Regions from separate parts of the Shewanella sp. 2_MG-2023 genome, predicted to be linked through region 2. Evidence: riboswitches for the same ligand, from Rfam matches in the RefSeq annotation. Region 2 holds a riboswitch; the other holds the start of a gene.
The links. Region 2 has a riboswitch for lysine ahead of Q4600_RS20575 (Na+/H+ antiporter NhaC family protein). Riboswitches for the same ligand answer to the same signal wherever they lie in the genome.
Positions count from the first base shown of each region.

Region 1: another riboswitch for lysine. It lies ahead of lysC (lysine-sensitive aspartokinase 3); the one in region 2 lies ahead of Q4600_RS20575 (Na+/H+ antiporter NhaC family protein).

Region 1 is NZ_JAUOSO010000005.1:132,102-141,775, forward strand. Features, by position in the region: gene arcA (two-component system response regulator ArcA) at 1-123, opposite strand, end outside; gene Q4600_RS07145 (DUF3293 domain-containing protein) at 806-1,240, shown strand; lysine riboswitch at 1,774-1,950, shown strand; gene lysC (lysine-sensitive aspartokinase 3) at 2,092-3,441, shown strand; gene Q4600_RS07155 (succinylglutamate desuccinylase/aspartoacylase family protein) at 3,463-4,602, shown strand; gene Q4600_RS07160 (site-2 protease family protein) at 4,784-5,914, opposite strand; gene Q4600_RS07165 (DUF4144 family protein) at 6,040-6,420, opposite strand; gene Q4600_RS07170 (DUF342 domain-containing protein) at 6,441-8,108, opposite strand; gene Q4600_RS07175 (methyltransferase) at 8,285-9,319, opposite strand; gene Q4600_RS07180 (alkaline phosphatase) at 9,552-9,674, opposite strand, start outside.
Region 2 is NZ_JAUOSO010000031.1:1,619-11,292, forward strand. Features, by position in the region: gene Q4600_RS20565 (thymidine kinase) at 1-414, opposite strand, end outside; gene Q4600_RS20570 (M3 family metallopeptidase) at 742-2,886, shown strand; gene Q4600_RS20575 (Na+/H+ antiporter NhaC family protein) at 2,967-4,523, opposite strand; lysine riboswitch at 4,601-4,821, opposite strand; gene Q4600_RS20580 (electron transfer flavoprotein subunit alpha/FixB family protein) at 5,726-6,649, opposite strand; gene Q4600_RS20585 (electron transfer flavoprotein subunit beta/FixA family protein) at 6,652-7,401, opposite strand; gene Q4600_RS20590 (H-NS family nucleoid-associated regulatory protein) at 7,849-8,253, shown strand; gene rcsF (Rcs stress response system protein RcsF) at 8,407-8,802, shown strand; gene tsaA (tRNA (N6-threonylcarbamoyladenosine(37)-N6)-methyltransferase TrmO) at 8,827-9,564, shown strand; gene Q4600_RS20605 (acyltransferase) at 9,633-9,674, shown strand, end outside.

The DNA of each region.
Region 1 (9,674 bases), on a different contig from region 2:
TTTATGCATTTCTGCGCCATCGTTTGCTTCAGTTACTACATACCCTTCTGCTTCAAAAATACTACGCAGTGTATTACGGGTTACAGCTTCATCTTCAACAATAAGAATGTGTGGGTTTTGCATGTTATTTACCTAAATTAAAAACAATTGATTCTAGTCATGTTGCACTAGGGCGTTGGCGTGTTTATTAATGAAACGCCGATAATTTATAAATTTCACGATAGGTGTTTATCTATGTCTGCCCTGAACAAAACACGCTTCATGACTAGCTACATTATATACACTCAGCTTAATACATTATTAAAAGAGACATACGTGACATAAATGTGATCATAAAAAATCCATATTCTCATTGTATGCTGAGTCTTAACTCACTCACAATCAGTCTAAAGATCTATTAAAACAATGATTCGTTACACTATGAGATTAAATTGCTCATAAAAGTTCCTTGGCAATTTAATAATGTTCTATATTTAATGTTATCTAAAAATGTAGAACAAAATGCTCAAGCTTGATTATTTAATGGTGAAAAAATGTACCGATAAATGTAACAGCTTGTGCCACAACTTATAGTTATGTAGCAAAATCTAGCTAGTGGTGATTATTGTACTCGTTTTAGGCATTTGTTAACAAATGAAATGTTAACAAATTTACGCATTAGAATTGTTACAAAATTGAATTTTTTAATAAGCCTTTGATTTTGCTGTTTAATTTAATTATTGTTCTTGTGACTTGCATCACATGGACTATGAGCGTGAATAAGGGTTTGCTACACTTAACTGGGATTAACAGAGAATATTAGATAATGGATAATTTAATTGATAGCCTTTGGCACAAGTATCAAGGAACACAATTTTTACTCACGCAGCGCTTATCTAATGATATTCCTTTCGCCATTGTCACCGCACACAATCCTCTTGGTAGTGTGCTCACTCCTTGCCAAAATCGGTTATTAGACCGTCGTTTACAGCGAAAAATTGAACAATATAACAGTCCATATCGTTCACTTATTGGCGCAGCTCCTGATTTATCGCATATGGAAAAAAGCTGGGCAGTCTTTATTGATAAACAGCAGGCGTTAGAATTAGGGCGAGAGTTCAAACAACATGCGATTTATTATGTGAACCAAGGTTTATTGTCTCTAGTGGCTTGCGGAGATGCGCCAGATGATGAAGTGATGATTGGCGACTTTACAACACGTACCCAGCTAGTGAATGAACTACCAGATTTGCACGAGTAATTTTTAGATATTATTGCTAATTAAGTATTGTTGTTAATTAGGTATTGTTAATTAGGTATTGTTAATTAGGTATTGTTGATTAAGGTGAGATCTCTGCCCAGAAGTCGTTAATGGTATCTTTATGTAGGTTTTATTCTAGCAAGAGCAGATTAAGGTTGAATAACAGCTTCATTCTGAAAGCGGATTGTAGAGCTAACTATTTATCACTTACTGACGGTTCACAATTGCATTGAAAATACGTATTCATTGGCGAGGTATATAAACCCTTTTAAGACATCATTGAGCAGTAATCGCTATTTTTGTTATTGCAGATGTATAATATTTGCTTCAACTATCCATTAGATTGTTTTTTGTATTCTTCTTTGTTGCTGTAATTTAAGTATTTATCTTATCAATTCCTTCAAAAAAGCTCTCCTGTTTGATTAAGCATTTAAATGTCGTATTTTCAGTATTCTGTTATTTAGTAACTTTATTACAAGTCTGAATTGACTTAGATGGTCATTTATTGGTATTTTTCACTTTCTTCCATTGGGAGAAACAGAAGAGGAGCGTTAGCTAGGTAGTGAGTCTGAGGAAAACCTATTCCGATGATGACTTATGAGGGAGATTAGCGCCGAGATATTCGAAGTGATTGGTTTAACTTCATATCGGTCGATTAGGCTGAATCCTAACGATTGTCACCTATTAATTGGTGGAGAGCTTCTGGTGAAAAGATTGCTGTTTCCCTTCTCTAAGGGTGCGTTATCACTGCACCAGGCTCTTCGAACGAAGTAAGTTCGGAGCGTAATCATGTTTTTAAATCTTATTGTTCAATCTGTAAATGCTAGTCAGCCTATTGCTGAGGTGCTGTCATGAGTTTAGTTGTTGCTAAATTTGGAGGCACATCGGTTGCCGATTTTTCTGCAATGAATCGCTGTGCAGGTATCATTCTTGCTAATTCTAATACTCGTGTTGTTGTCGTGAGTGCCTCAAGTGGCGTGACTAATTTACTGGTTGAGTTGACTCAAGCCAACGTAAATGACCAACGCCGTATGGCTTTGTTGACTCAAATTGCCCAAGTTCAATATGACATTGTTGATAAGCTAGAGCGCCCACAAGATGTGGCGGCAACAATTGATAAGCTACTCAGTAGAATGTCAGTACTTAGTGATGCGTTAGTGCTAGATAGAAGCAAAGCCATTATTGATGAGTTACTCTCAATGGGTGAGCAATGTTCTTCATTGTTATTTTCAGCAGTTATTCGCCAAAAAGGCACGCCTTCGAGTGCATTTGATGTAAGACAAGTACTGAGAACCGATAGTCACTTTGGCCGTGCAGAGCCACAGATAGAGAGTATTGCTTCTTTAGCCGCTGAACATTTAGCGCCGCTTTTAAATGAACAGGTCATTGTAACTCAAGGGTTTATTGGTGCAGACAGTGAAGGGCACACGACAACATTAGGCCGTGGTGGCAGTGATTATTCAGCAGCTTTATTGGCTGAAGCGCTTAAAGCTGATGCGGTAGAGATTTGGACTGATGTTGCTGGTATTTATACTACTGACCCTCGTTTGGCCCCTAATGCTAGACCGATCCCTGAAATCAGCTTTAATGAAGCCGCTGAAATGGCGACTTTTGGCGCCAAAGTATTGCATCCTGCGACTATTCTTCCTGCTGTTCGTCAAAAAATTCAAGTCTTTGTAGGTTCAAGTAAAGCACCTGAGCAGGGCGGAACCTGGATCCGTCATCAAGTTGAAGAGGTCCCTGTTTTTCGCGCCGTTGCTTTAAGACGTGATCAAACATTACTAAATTTACATAGCTTACAAATGCTACATGCTCAGGGCTTTTTAGCGGAAACCTTCGCAACGCTTGCTAAGCATAAAATCTCTGTTGATTTAATTACCACATCAGAAGTTAATGTCTCGCTGACACTGGATAAAACCGGTTCAGATTCAAGCGGTCAAGGCTTATTAAGTGAGTCGTTATTGCAAGAGTTATCACAGCATTGCCGAGTTAGAGTAGAAGATAATCTCGCTTTAGTCGCGATTATTGGTAATAAAATCGCTTCAACAGCTGGCATATGTAGTCGTGTATTCTCAGTACTAGAAAACCATAATGTTCGCATGATCTGTCAAGGCGCGAGCCCACACAACTTATGTGTGTTAGTGGCTGAATCAGAAGCGGCAGATGTAGTAAATTCATTGCATCAAAATCTATTTGAATAAGTAATGCCAATAAGGTTAAAAATGACAGCATCAACCGGTACTTCTAAAGCACTGACTTCGCAAGTTGAGTTGGGAGAATTGGCCACTGGTCAAGCGCTTACAGCGCCTTTGTTTAGTTTTAAAGGAAGCGATAGCGCTGCGCCTTCTGTGTACATTCAAGCAAATGTTCATGGCGCAGAAGTACAAGGTAATGCGGTTATTTATCAGCTAATGACCTTGCTAGAATCATACACTATTTTAGGTGATATTCGCTGTCTTCCACTTGCTAACCCACTAGGTATAAACCAAAAAAGTGGCGAGTTTACCCTGGGGCGGTTTGACCCGATCACTGGGGTCAATTGGAATCGTGAATATTATGAACATGCTGATATTATTAGCAATATTCCTCAATGGTTTGAACTAAACCAAGGATTATCAGATGCTGAGTTAGTCGTGGCTTTTCGTGAATTATTAACCCGTAGCTGTCAACAACGTATCGCCAATACTTGGGGCATAAGCACAGGACACCGCCTTGCGGTTAGCTTGCAATCAATGGCCCACGACGCTGATATTGTATTAGATTTACATACTGGTCCGAAATCAGCCAAACATTTATATTGTCCTGAATATGATGTTGAAGCCGCTGGATTCTTCTCTATTCCCTTTTCATTGATAATTCCAAATGAATTTGGCGGTGCGATGGACGAAGCCGCTTTTTATCCATGGTGGCAGCTTCAACAATATTGCGCCACCCAACAACGTCATTTTGATGTACCGGTTGCCGCATTTACCTTAGAACTGGCTAGCCAAGAGCGCATTGATATGGCCGACGCTAAAGAAGATGCGCTAGGAATTTTGGCTTATTTGAGTCACCGAGGTGTGATTGAAGAGAAAGTGCTACCAGCTGAGATGCCGCGCTGGGGCTGTTATTTGAAAGATTACAAAAAGTTTCATGCACCAAAAGCGGGATTAGTAGAATATTGTGCAGAAGTGGGCAAGCCGCTGGCAGCAGGTGAGTCGTTAGTTACCCTATTAAGACTTGATCAATATGGCTCAGAACAAGCGTTAACGTCAGTGAGTTTACCTTGTGATTGCGTGCCTGTTTTGCACTTTGCTTCGGCATCAGTGCATCAAGGTACTGAGCTGTATAAAGTGATGACGAATGTGTTTGAGATTAAATGATGTATGATTTTTCCTGGGTTTAGAGTTTAGAGCTTAGAGCTTAGGCTTAGGCTTAGGGCGTAGTGCTTAGAACTTAGAACTTAGGACTAGAACTTAGCTATCATTTGGGACACTCAATACCAAATATAAACTGCGTAAGGTAAGTGGGTTAAACTTTCGAAATAACCCACTTTAATTCTTGTTAACTCTTCAATATTTCAAGTGGCATAGCCAGCATGTCATCACCAGAGCCTGCAAAGTACCAGATAATTCCAATCAAAATACCCACAGTTAAAAAATACCAAATCGTAGAAAATATCTGGCCGTATCTATCTAACGGTAATAAATGACTTTGATGGCGGGTTTTCCATTCAAACACAATTTCTAGGCTACCGATTAATAACAAGAAACCAAGTAATGCTAAACCTAAACTGTAACTGATGAACACACCGATTGCTGCGCCAGCCATACAGGCGATAAGCCCGACCATGCTGTTCATCGAAAAGGTAATGCTTTTTAAAATATGACCGCCATCTAAAGGTAAAATTGGTAGTAAATTAAACAGGTTTAGTAAGGCGTTAAAACTAGCGAGGCCAGCGAAGAATATATTGCCAGTGACCCAGTAAGCTATCATGCAACCTATCGACATTATTAAGCCAAATGTGGGCCCCATGATAGATATCACTACATTTTGCCAACGGGTATTAATGCGCTCGTCACTGACCGCTAAACCACCCATGAATGGGATGAGATAGATGCCTTTAGTCTTCATGCCAAAGTGTTTCATTGCCTTGATATGACCGTACTCATGGATAACCAAACAAGCGATTAATGCCAAGGCAAACTCGATTGAAAAAAGCCACGAATAGGCAGCAACACTCGCAGCTGCCAGCATCGCTTTAACCACTTTGGCACTTTTAAGTAATTTAAATCCTAAAGATGCCAATCCCACCATACTGAATTGTTGTTTTTTTACTGGGGCAACTTCAGGAACTTGTTGTTCAATATCCTTGGTATTACGTTGTCCTTCAGCAATGGTGTCTTTATCGACGAGCACTACATAGTTTATGAGAAACGGCTGCCATTGCACATCGGCTTCGAGACGGACTTTTATGATGTTTCTACTGGCTTCTGTAATGACATCATCAGTGCTCGATGTTTGCATGGAAGCGGGCCGTGATAACTCAAACTCATGTATGTTAAAAGCCTGATTATCTACAGATGCTGACTTTTGCGAGACTAATTGATTGTCCCAATATAGTTGTTGCCAGCCCGCCATGGAGCCTTCTAATCGTAGGCGTTTACCAAGGCATTCTATATTCAGCAGTTCCATAAATTTAGCTGTTCCATTGTTATGATGAGAAGTTGATGATTGGTGGTGTGATTTAATTGATACATTGTTCGATGCAATTATTAAAAACGCTAGGCATTCTGCCTGATAGGCAAAGGCGACTCAAGCTAAATAGATTCAAGATAAGCGACAGCTTCAATCCCTTGCTTTATATCACTAAAAACAATTTTAGCGCTACAGCAATGGCCGTTTAATACTGCGTGTTGTCGAACCAAATGGATAAAACTGACAATATCGATAGGGTGTTGGCTTATTTCAAGTTGAGGTAATTCCGCTGTGGGTTGTGGTACCTGCATCAAGCTTGAGTCTATCGTCGGTTCGATAACAATATTAAAGGTTAGCCCTGCAGTGTCTAATAGCTGATCTTGGTGATCATAGATGTGTGGTTGCAAGCAACAAAACTCTAGCCAATCTCTCTCACTGGCTAGATAAATCAGCTCTTCACTTTCTTGTTGCTTGATAATTGCAGGCCAACAAATGTTATCCATAGCATTTATCACCATCAGTTTTAATGGCTACCGTAATCAAAACTGATTTCATTATGAAGGTTTTTAATCTGACAAGGTCCATGCTCTCTTTGGGTTCGATTTTGAGCAGGGCCAATATGGATTTCGACATTGGAGAAAATATGCTGTTCAGCTTGAATAAAGTGCTTGCTGTAATAACCTCCGACCTCTTGTTGTAACTGTTTACACTCAGACTCTGCTTTAGCACGGTTATTCGCGACTTCTTTCTTTTCATCGAGCATCATTTTCACTTGCTCTATCATGCCAGCGTCAGTTTGCCATTCTGATTTAGGCGGAAGTTTTCTGAGCCGAGCTTCGATATCAAGCCCCATCACAACTAATTTTTTCGCTTTAGCATCGCACTCTTTAACTTCTGCTCTAAGCTCTGCTTGGTGCATAGCGCAATAAAGTTCTGTTTTTGTGCCTGCGGTTGCACCAAAGGCGACAGCTTTAATGCCTTTTTTAGCGGTTGCTCTACCGCCAACTAAATCACCGCGCTTTGCGCTAGGATCGCTGACAGTAATAACGCTATCCGATTGCGAATGACTATGCAGAAGTTGCTTAGTCACTAAAATATCACTGTGGGCAGTTAAATTTGAATATTGTACGAACTGAGCACAAATTTGCCCTTGCGCTGTGATGTTATTACTGAGTTCATGTTCTTTAATCTGCCTGCCAATAATGCCTTTGCTGACAATAACATCACCATCGGCTTCTAAGGTTGCTGATTCAACAAAGCCCATGACCGTAATGTCACCACTGCTTTTTACTTTCATACCTTCATGAACGTCACCTGTGATTAAAATACTGCCTTCAAAATCAACATGACCATACTTTACGTCGACATCTTTAATTTGCAGCACGTCATCGACTTGCATACCTTTTTTGTTTTCAACAGGCTGACCTGCCACCGTAGCGATCAGTTTATATGGATCTTCAGGGTCGATTTCTGTGCCACTACCAGGCTGCATCGACAGATCTTTTCCTTCAACCTGTAATATGGCTTCACCATGGATGTTATATCCAGCAGTGCCAGAAGTTGCAGGCGTTTTAACCATTAATACATCACCAGGTTTAACCATTATCATGGCGCCTAGGTTACGCATATCTACCGAGCCGTCTTCACGCTCTTGTGGTTGCAATAATCGCTCACGAGCAAGTGGAACTTTTCTACTCAAGCTAGCATTAATACCGTTGGCGGGTAATTTACCGACGGCGATAACACTGTCACAAGACTCACCTGGGGGAAGAATGGCTAATTGCTGAATAAGAGATTGAATTTTCGGCTTACTTAAGCCCATTTTTACTTTGTAAGATTTAAGTCCGTTGAGGATCATTGGCAGTGATGGATCTTTGCCGCCCCAAGCAGCTTCTAACGTCATCGAGGCAGACATTTTATCTTCGTTTATATCTATGATGACTTTGCCATCAGCACGCTCAGCAATAACAAAAAATAACTCATGTTGACCGTTATCTTGACCACATAGCGCATTGATTTCGGCAACAGCATTATGAATGTTGTGCTGCATGGGGCGCAGCATGGCAAACTCAGGTTGAGTTAGCAGTTTACTGACATCGTCTTCAGACACTGGCCCATGAGTGTTGGGGATAACACGAAACTCAACTTGAGTTTGGTTTTCATTAAAAACCGCTAAGCTCCAATCCAACATAAAATACCTTTTATTCATAGCCTGAGAAGGTTATCAGGTCAATGCGCCTTAGTGACGTTCTTGTTATTAACTAACAAAATGTAGCGGTTTTTTATGATAAAAACTAGTCAGAACGCAGTTGTTTTTTCACTAAATGATATATTTTTCTTAGAAACCTAATAACTGTTAAAACTTTGTTACTTATGAAAAAAATATAGTTTGTACTTATTGTTTTCAGCTGGCACGTTCACTTGTCCGAATTCTTCAGCAATTGTGTCTGCATAGGGGAGGTTTCTGTTAGCAACGATTTGCCAAACCCCTTTATTTGACAGGCTGTTAGCGCTTGATTTTACGAAGTCTTTAGCAATTTGTGTGGTTGCCGCTAAACCGTCATGGAAGGGTGGGTTTGAGATGATGCCATCAAATTTACCAGATATTTGTTTAAACCCATCTGAAGCATATACATTGGCTTTCATGTCATTTGCCTCAAGTGTCAGCTCGCAAGCTTTTAATGCCATGGCATTAATATCGATACAATCAATATTAAGACTCGGGTTAGCCTTTAGCATCGCCGCACTAATAACGCCAGCGCCACAACCAAAGTCGAGTACTCTGCCTGTGAGCTCGGGTAGGTGTGATAACAATAGCTCTGTGCCTTGATCAAGTTTCTTTTCGCTAAACACGCCCACTAAATTGCAGATTGTGATATTACCTTGAGGTGTGGCCAACTGATATTGACTCACCCAGTCATTAATATTCAGCTTAGGTGCTGCTTGTATAAGTTCAGCGACAAACAATAAACAATGACGAGCATTATCGCGTTTTAACGCGGTTGAATAATAGTTTGGTAGTAATTTAGCCAGAGACTTTACGCCGCCTTTGTTTTCCCCAATGACAATGAGTGTACCGCCAACATTAAGGTGCTTGGCAGCCAACAGGAAAAGGTATGGCGCGAGAGCTTTTGCTTTTGGGAAGTAAATCACCACAGTATCAAAAGTTTGTAACTGAGCATCTACAGGGACGTCATGGCCAAAATAACAGTGTAGGTTTGCTTTTGTCTGTTTTGCTATTGTTTGATGATGATTAAAATCTAAGGCTAATGCAGTCACTGAGCTAGCAGTATCCAGCAATTCAACAGCTAAGGCATCTGCTTCATGATTTAGAATCAGTACATTCTGGTTTTCGACAAATTGAATGTTTCGTAGCAGAACTTGAGAAGTGTTGGTGAGCACAGAATCGACCTTAATATATTAACCCAATAGTTATTGGCGGATTATAGCAAATAAGTCGTGCAGTGTTTATCTCTAAACTCACTGAAAATGAGCAACGTCAGTACAACTCAATAGTGTGCTTCTTGATGCAAAACTTGTAAATGGTGAGCAAATAAAAAGAGCAACTCATCGATTTAATGGGTTGCTCTTAATATCAGTACTAATTTGATTAAAAATCTAATTAAGTGATTGTTTAGTTTGAGATTTGCGGTAATAAGCTCATCATTTTAGTTGCGATTTCAGTGTTATCTTGATGACCACTGAATAAACGTGAACCAGGCCCTGCAGCAAATACTTGTACATCTGATGCAGTATG
Region 2 (9,674 bases):
CAATTTATCAGCCCATGCTAATAGGTATTGGCTGCCACTAAACAGCTCACCCTGGAAATCAGTTTTAAGGCCATAACACAGTACTGGAATATCTAAATTATCCACCACGTGAGTTAATTGTTTCACTTGTTCTTTACTTAAAAACTGCGATTCATCAATTAAAATACAATGCAGCTTTTGGCTTTCAAGCTCAGTTTCAATCATCTTAGATAAGTTATCTTCAGCACCAAAAACTTGCGCTTCAGTTTCAATCCCTATTCTTGAGGCGACTTTTCCCACACCATAACGATCATCGATTGACGCTGTCATGACTAGCGTATTCATTCCGCGTTCACGGTAGTTATAAGATGATTGTAGAAGTGATGTTGATTTGCCAGCATTCATAGCCGAATAATAGAAATAGAGTTGTGCCAAAACAGAAGATCCTTATTGTTATAATCGCCGTTATTCTATCATCGAATCGACTTTTAAATAAGCCGATTACAGATTTAATAGCGTGAAGCTGTTAACAGGTTTTCTGGCAAATTACTGAGGCTATAACAACTAGCAAGTAAGGCGTGACAACCGTAAACCTCGCATACATTAACAAAATTTACATTCTGCAATAAATTAGATCACAGTTTTACGCTCTGTTAAGTCCATAACAATTACAGGCATCACAAAACCCAACATTCTTCATATACGATTAAGAAACAATTGATAAATTGCATAAACAATTATAATTAAGGAAGTAGAAAGTCGATGCATAAAACAATTGTCGCAGTAGCCATTGCTACTACCCTCGCTTTAGGCGGTTGCAGTTACAACAATTCAAACAACTCAACTGAAACAGCAACACAAGAGGCTGCAGTGCAACAGAATCCACTATTACAAGCCAGTGTTTTACAGTATCAGGCACCTGACTTTAGCCAGCTTAAAGATGAGCATTATCTGCCAGCCCTTGAGCTCGGTATGGCGCAGCATTACCAACAAATTTTGGATATTGCCGCTAACCCAGCTGCCGCCACGTTTGAGAATACCATTGCCGCAATGGAAAAAAGTGGCGCTTTACTAACCCGTACCTCGAGCATTTTCTATAACCTTACAGGTTCAAATAGCAACCCAGAGCTGCGTAAAGTACAAGGTATTATGGCGCCTAAAATGGCTGCTCACTCAGATAACATCAACCTGAACCCTGAGCTTTTTGCCCGTATTCAAACCATTTACGCTAACCGCTTGACCATGTCGCTGACTGATGAAGAAGTCCGTTTAGTTGAAGTCTATCATCAGCGTTTTGTACTGGCGGGCGCCAAACTAACTGAAGCTGAAAAGCAGCAAATCCGTGAGTTAAATGAAGAGCAATCAACCCTCACCAATGAATTTGCTCAAAGGCTATTAAGACTAAGTAAAGAAATTGCTGTAACTGTGGACGATGAGGGTCAACTTGCAGGCTTATCAACATCAGCAATCGCTGCAGCAAAAGCGGATGCCGCTGCTGCGGGATTTGACGGCCAATACTTACTTAACATCACCAATACCACTCGTCAGCCAGTATTGGCGCAGCTAGATAATCGAGCATTACGTCAGCAAGTATGGGAAGCATCTGCTAACCGTGGCTTAACAGGCGAAAATGAAACGGCTTCATTAGTGGCACGTTTAGCACAGCTTCGGGCTAAAAAAGCCAAACTATTAGGTTTCGACACTTGGTCTGACTACCGCTTGGCGCCGCAAATGGCAAAAACACCTGAAGCGGTATATGACATGTTCGGCTCTATGGTGCCTGCGGTCGTTGAAAATACCCAAAAAGAAGCTGCAGACATTCAAGCGATGATTGACAAAACCGGCGGCGACTTTACTCTAGCGCCATGGGACTGGGCTTATTACGCTGAGCTAGTGCGTAAAGAAAAATTTGACTTAGATTCAGCATCAATCAAGCCTTACTTTGAATTTAATCGCGTACTTGAAGATGGGGTTTTCTTTACCTTACAAGAGCTTTACGGCGTAACGCTTAAGCCGCGCCCAGACTTACCTGTGTATCATCCTGATGTAAAAGCTTACGAGATGTTTGATGAAGACGGGTCAAGCATGGCTATCTTCTACGCTGATTACTTTGCCCGTGAAGGCAAACGTGGCGGCGCATGGATGAGCTCTTTTGTTGGCCAGTCAGAGCTATTAAATCAAAAGCCTGTCGTTGTAAACGTGATGAACATTAAAAAGGCGCCTGAAGGCCAGCCAACGTTTGTGAGCTACGATGAAGCAACGACTATGTTCCATGAAATGGGCCACGGTACTCATGGTATGTTCTCAAAAGTGAAATACCCTTCACTAGCGGGAACTTCTGTTTCACGTGACTTTGTAGAATTCCCGTCAACCTTTGAGGAAGACTGGGCCGCACATCCCAAAGTACTTGCTAATTACGCCAAGCATTATGATACGGGTAAACCTATCCCTGATGATTTGCTGCAGAAGCTACTGGCATCAAGAAGCTTTAACCAAGGCTTCGATACGTTAGAGTACATGTCGGCAGCTCTGCTTGACCTAGAATGGCATGCACTGGACGCTGATGCTCCTTTACAGAACGTTGAGCAATTCGAAGCCAATGCTTTGAAAAAACACGGCGTTGATTTGCCTGCAGTGCCGCCACGTTACCGCTCAACCTACTTTGCGCATGCATTCCCTGGCGGTTACTCAGCAAGCTATTACGCTTATATGTGGAGTGAAATTCTTGCAGCTGATGCTTTTGCTTACGTGCAAACTCAAGGTGGTTTAAATCGCGAAATAGGCATGAAGTTTAGAAAAACGATTCGTGAAGTGGGTAACAGTGTACCGCCGATGGAAGCGTATCAAAACTTTAGAGGCCAAGCCCCAACCACTGAAGGATTACTTGAGCGCCGCGGCTTAAATTAATTAGCCTAACGTATACAGTAAATACAAAAATGCCACTCAATTGAGTGGCATTTTTTATATCAGAATATTAAAACCAGTCGTTACTTAGTTGCTATTTTAAGCCCTAATACTGCTAGTACAAATAACACTGAACAAGTAATAAAGCCCATTGCTACAGAGCCAGTAAAACCAAGCACTGTGTAACCGACAATACTGATAACAGCGACAATCAAGGCATACGGTAATTGCGTCATTACGTGGTCTAAGTGATGACAGCTCGCACCCGTTGACGACAAGATGGTGGTATCCGAGATTGGTGAACAATGGTCACCGAATACTGCACCAGATAATACTGCGGCTAACATTGGTAACATCATTGTGCTGTCACTGCCCATCGCCATATCCGCTGCGATTGGCAACATGATACCGAACGTTCCCCAGCTTGTGCCGGTTGAGAAAGCGGTTAAACCAGCAAGCAAGAATAATACTGCAGGTAATAATGCAAACGGGATATTACCAGTAGCAAGGCTTGCCATGTACTTACCTGTTTCAAGCTCACCAATCACTGATGCGATGGTCCAAGCAAATAACAAGATGTAGATAGCAGGTAGCATTGATTTCGCGCCGACCTTAAGGCCAGTAAACATCATGCTAGCACTGATTTTTTGTTGAATTGTCAGTAGTACCGTCACAACTAAGCCCACAAGTGACCCGTAAAATAATGACTCACTCACTTCAGTGTTTTCAAAAGCACCTAGTACGCTAAACTTTAGGCCTTCACTTGCTAGTGCATCCGCACCAGTTGCAACCATAAAGTAAATCGTCGCTGCCACCAAAACAAAAATCGGTAGGAATAGACCTAGAATTTTACCCGTATCTGCTTCTGGTAAATCAGCCGTTGCACCTGGTGGTAAGCCTTTGCTTTCGTCAAACAATTCACCTTTTTGCGCATTACGTTCATGTTGACGCATTGGGCCAATATCTAAGCCAAAGATAGCCACACAAAGTAATAGTAATAAAGCGAAAATGGCGTAGAAATTCATCGGCACCATTTGTAAGAAAACGCTTAGGTGTCCAGTGTCGGCAAAGCCATGTGCCGTTAAAATACCGCCGATTAATGCGATGATATATGCACCCCAGCTAGAAACGGGTGAGATAACACAAACTGGCGCAGCTGTTGAATCGAGCAAATAGGCTAACTTAGCGCGAGAAATATGATAACGGTCGGTAATAGGACGTGCGATTGAGCCAACAACAATGCTGTTGAAGTAGTCATCAATAAACACCACACAACCTAAGAACATCGTCATCAGTTTGGCATCACGCTTATTACGAATACGTTGATGTGCCCAATCGGCAAAAGCGCGAGCTGAACCACTGACTGTGATTAACGCGGTGATCATCCCAAGTACCACTAAGAAGCCAATGATCTGTAAATTCCACGCGTTTAGCGCGCCATCATCCCATACTAGACTGGTTACAGTGCTAAAGAGGTGACTTGCTGCAGTACCTATTGAAAAGTCACTTAAAAGCACCACACCGGCAAGAATACCTAAGCCAAGTGAAAGAAGCACTTTACGTGTGACCACTGCAAGAATAATTGCCACAACAGGAGGCAAAAGCGAAAGTGCCGAATCGGCGTAACTTGTTATCATCATTTTTTATAATTTCTTCGTTGAGTACGAATGGAGGATAACTGATAAGGCAAGACAACGCAGAAAGCGAAGACAAGGATCTTTTCAGTAGCACTCCACAGTAATATCGATATCAACATCGATATCCATTGTTTTATCCTCACGGATAAAAATTACTATGACAGTGCAGCCCCTTTCGGAAACTGCCCCAGCAAACGGTTTTGATATAACCAGTTCGCTTCGGCACCAAATCCTTTCCGTTTAAGTTATTGGTATCACCCAACGTAAACTTACTGATATTTGATGCGCCTCTACTTATGTATTCAGCACAGTGAGAGCCTTATTTGAAGCTCTCTGCCGATACACATCACTATACAAACATAAGCGCGAGGTTAATTGCCAGATAAAAGTAGCTTATCTTGTGAGAAATAACATCACAATCAAAAAACGCCACAGCGGCTTATCAAGGGTGTAACGATTTATTAGCAAGCGTTGTTTTATCCATCAATATCACCATTTCAAGGGATGTTTGACCAAATAGGAGGGGTTATACTATTTTCAGACCTGATTAAGCTGTACTGCTCTACGAGATAATTTTTGTTTGATAAAATCAACGGACTTAATACTCAAACTTAATTTAAGATGCTATTTAACGCTAGACAGTGCGTGCTTGCGTGCGTGCGTGTGTATGTGTCTGTCTGTCTGTATAGATGCGTGACAAGTCATAATCAATAAGTAAATGCCTTGAAAGTATTGCTATTGAATAACAATCATAAACTAATCCCCCCATTAGTTTATGATTGTGTTTCACCTAACAGGTCACTCCCTTTAAAAAGTTAAAGCATCAGATTATGCATTATCAATATAGGCCGAACCGAGATATTTAGGCTAAAGGCTTAATTATTAATACCTTAATTATTGAGTTTAATTATTAAGACTTTAAAAGCCATATAAACTTATCCAAAATGAATAAGTATGCAAATAAAAACAAATCAATGGCTGGGTTATTCACAACGGTAATAAATATCTAAGGCTGAAATGACTAATCTAAAACAAAAATGTAGCTACTGACTAATTTACTCTTGTCTAACTTGAGTTTACTGCCACGCATGGCGATTTTACTGGCTATAAAGCAAAAAAGGTTTTTGCCAATATGACAAAAACCTTCCTAAAATGCATAAAACTTACTGTTTAAACCAGCCTATAAATAATAGGTAAAATACTGATTATAATAAATTAGTAAGTTCTGGAATCGCATCAAACAAATCAGCTTCAAGACCATAGTCAGCGACTTGGAATATAGGCGCTTCAGGATCTTTGTTAATCGCGACAATCACTTTTGAATCTTTCATGCCCGCTAAATGCTGAATCGCACCAGAAATACCCACAGCGATATATAAGTCAGGCGCAACAATTTTACCTGTTTGACCCACTTGTAAATCATTCGGTACAAAACCCGCATCTACTGCAGCACGTGATGCACCGACAGCAGCGGTCATTTTGTCAGCAAGCGCTTCAAGAATGGCAAAATTCTCTCCACTACCCATACCACGGCCACCAGAAACAATCACACCAGCGCTACCTAACTCAGGACGCTCTGATTCAGTCAATGTTTGCGATACAAACACAGTCTTAGCTTCGGCGACAAAATCTACCGCCACAGCTTCTGCACTGCCTTCGTTGCCCACTGCATCAAATGCACTCGTGCGCACAGTTAACACTTTCGTGTCATCTAAACTTTGTACTGTTGCTAAAGCAGAGCCAGCATAGATAGGACGAACAAATGTGTCTGCACTAACAACTTCAATCACTTCTGAAATTTGTGCGACGTCCAATAACGCAGCCACGCGAGGTAGAGTATCTTTACCAACACTTGTCGCAGCGGCCACAACGTAGTCGTAATCGCCAGCAAGCTTAAGCACGAGTTCTGATAAATTTTCAGCCATTTGTGCTTCATATGCAGCTGCATCAGCCACTAAAACCTTACTGACGCCAGTTAATGCTTGCGCAGCAGTAACAGCTGCAGCACATGCACTGCCAGCCACTAATACATGAACATCACCGCCAATGGCTGTCGCAGCGCTAACTACTTTTGCTGTGTCTAATTTTAAACTTGCATTGTCGTGCTCTGCTAATACTAAAATGGCCATAATTAGATCACCTTCGCTTCATTTTTTAACTTTTCAACTAGCTCAGCTACTGAACTCACCATGATGCCTGCTTGACGTTCAGCAGGAGGCGTCACTTTAACGATAGTTTGGTGTGCTTTTAAGCTAACACCTAAATCATCAATTGAAAGCGTCTCAAGCGGCTTACGCTTCGCTTTCATAATATTAGGCAGTGAAGCGTAACGAGGTTCATTTAAACGTAAATCAGCTGTCACAACCGCTGGCAATGGCATTTTAAGGGTCTGTAAACCGCCATCGACTTCACGTGTTACTTCTGCGCCGTCTGCACTCAATTTAAGTTCTGATGCAAACGTGGCTTGAGGCATTTGGGTTAATGCAGCAAGCATTTGGCCAGTTTGGTTGTTGTCGCCATCGATAGATTGCTTACCAAAAATCACTAAATCTGCTTGTTCTTTTTCTTGCACCGCTTTAAGAATTTTAGCAATTGATAAAGGCACTAGCCCTTCATCCGTTTGCACATGAATAGCGCGATCAGCACCAAGTGCCATAGAGGTACGTAGCTGTTCTTGCACAGCTTTAGCTCCAATACTCACCACCACGACTTCAGTCGCACTTCCCGCTTCTTTTAATCGAACTGCTTCTTCAACAGCAATTTCACAAAATGGGTTTAACGCCATTTTTAAATTAGCAGTATCAACATTTGTGTTATCAGCCTTTACTCTGACTTTCACATTGGCATCGACTACGCGCTTTACAGGCACCAATACTTTCATGGGATTTCCTTCTACACCTTCAATGTATGTGGATGGCACATTGGCTATCACCAATGCAATATGGCACAACTTTACGTCCTGTTAACGTTAACGTCAACCAAAGTCAAACACTTGTTTATATCTTTTTTTGTTAACTTGGTCGGTATAAATAAGTTGTATTAAGCATTTATTTATTTATCAGGCGGGATATTTGCGTTTTTTTATTTAAAATTTGTTCATTTAAGGATTTTTTATTTGATCCAATCAAATTTAGTTTCTATTATTAAAGGCGATTCAAGTAACCGTGTTTTTCTACTATTATTTTGTTTTAACATTTTAAATAGTCAAATCAATTTACACTCTCGTTTGATAACAATTAAACAATCTAGAGTTTTGGTAAGTATTATTTAATAGCCACAGAATTACTTGAGATACTTATTAATTAAAATCATTAGGATGCACATTGATATGAGTGACTTTTTAGAAATTTTAACACATGGTCGTCGTTTTAAAGCTGCTGTAAAAGAGTTATCACTAGAAGATTTACGTGAGCTTTCAGTTAAGTTAGAAAAGATTATCACTGAAAGAGAAGAAGACGAAAAAGCTGAATTAGAAGCGAATGCTGAACGTAATGAACGTATAGCCGAAATATTAGCTCAAATTGAAAACAGTGGTTTATCAATTGAAGACTTAGGCGAAATTACTGCTAAGCCAGCACCTAAAAAGCGTGCCCCTCGCCCGGCTAAATACCAAATTGAAGTTGATGGTGAATTAATTCAGTGGACAGGCCAAGGTCGTATGCCAACGGTATTTAAAAACCAAATTGATGCAGGCAAGAAAATGGAAGACTTTTTAATTCCTGGTATGGAATAAAAGTTCACCTTTTTGAAATTAAAGAGCTTACTTCGGTAGGCTCTTTTGTTATCTGCATAAGCCTTTATCAAGTATTTCCACAATCCTGTAAGCCATGTAAACTGTAGGCAATATAGACTCCTCTTTAATGCTCTAAATAAATTAGGCCGTATTATGAACACTTCTCAAACGATTGCGTTAATCACCCTCTTCTCTACAGTACTTTTATCAGCATGTTCAAGTAATTACACCTTTAATAGTAATTTAGATGGTGAAGCTATCGATGAATACTTTAAGCCGACAAGTGTTGAATTGTATATTGACGGTGCAAGCCCCAAAGGCCCCTATGAAATCGTTGGCTTAGTTGAAGGTGAATCTTGTCAAGAAACAGAATCAGGTGTGCCAGCTAATATTGCAGATGCACGCACCCAAGCACGTAAAAAAGCAGTCGAACTAGGCGCGAATGGCTTAATAGTGAAAAAGTGTCTATTAACAGAACAAAAGACCAATACTTGTTATACCCAAGCATTTTGTGTCGGCCAGGCGATTAAAACAGCCACAGCTCAATAACCTTTAAATATATTAGTTATATAAATGAATAAATACTCTGAACAGTCTTTTAATTCTCAAATTGAAGCTGTTGCAATATGTCGCACCCCGTACAAACAAAAGTTTGGAATACCGCGACAACCTGGACTAGTCAATGTTCGTGGCTGGGTTGAGCTTGCTCCCCATGTTAATAACATCGATGCAGTAAGAGGTATTGAGCAATATTCTCACTTATGGCTACTTTTTTGTTTTCACGAAAATTTAGCTCAAGGTTGGAAAAATACGGTTAGGCCACCCAGACTAGGTGGCAATGAAAAGCTAGGGGTATTTGCCACTCGCTCAACGTTTAGGCCAAACGGCATTGGTCAGTCAGTGGTTAAATTACACAATGTTGTGCAACGAAATGGCAAAGTCTGTTTAGAAATATCGGGGATGGATTTATTAGACGGTACGCCAATCATTGATATTAAACCTTATATTCCTTTTTCTGATGCTATTGATAATGCCAGTGGTGGTATTGCGCAATCTGCACCACAATTAATTGACGTACAATTTAGTCAATTAGCTGAAAGCCAATTGGCTGAATATTCGAACGAAAATAAAGTGGCTGATTTAAAACAAGTGGTCAATGATGTTTTAGCTCAAGACCCTCGTCCTGCTTATAAAAAAGCAAAAGCTGATACTAAGATATATCAAGTGGCTTTATATGATATCGATATTTTTTGGCACCTTAATAATGACAAAATTGAAGTGATAGAGATTAAACCCACTTCGGTTTGTTAGCTATTGTTTCTCCCTTACAAACAAGCAAGTATTACTCTTCCATCATTATTTAATATAAGCCCATAACCATGACTCAAGATAAACCTGATTATCAAGCACAACATAAAAAA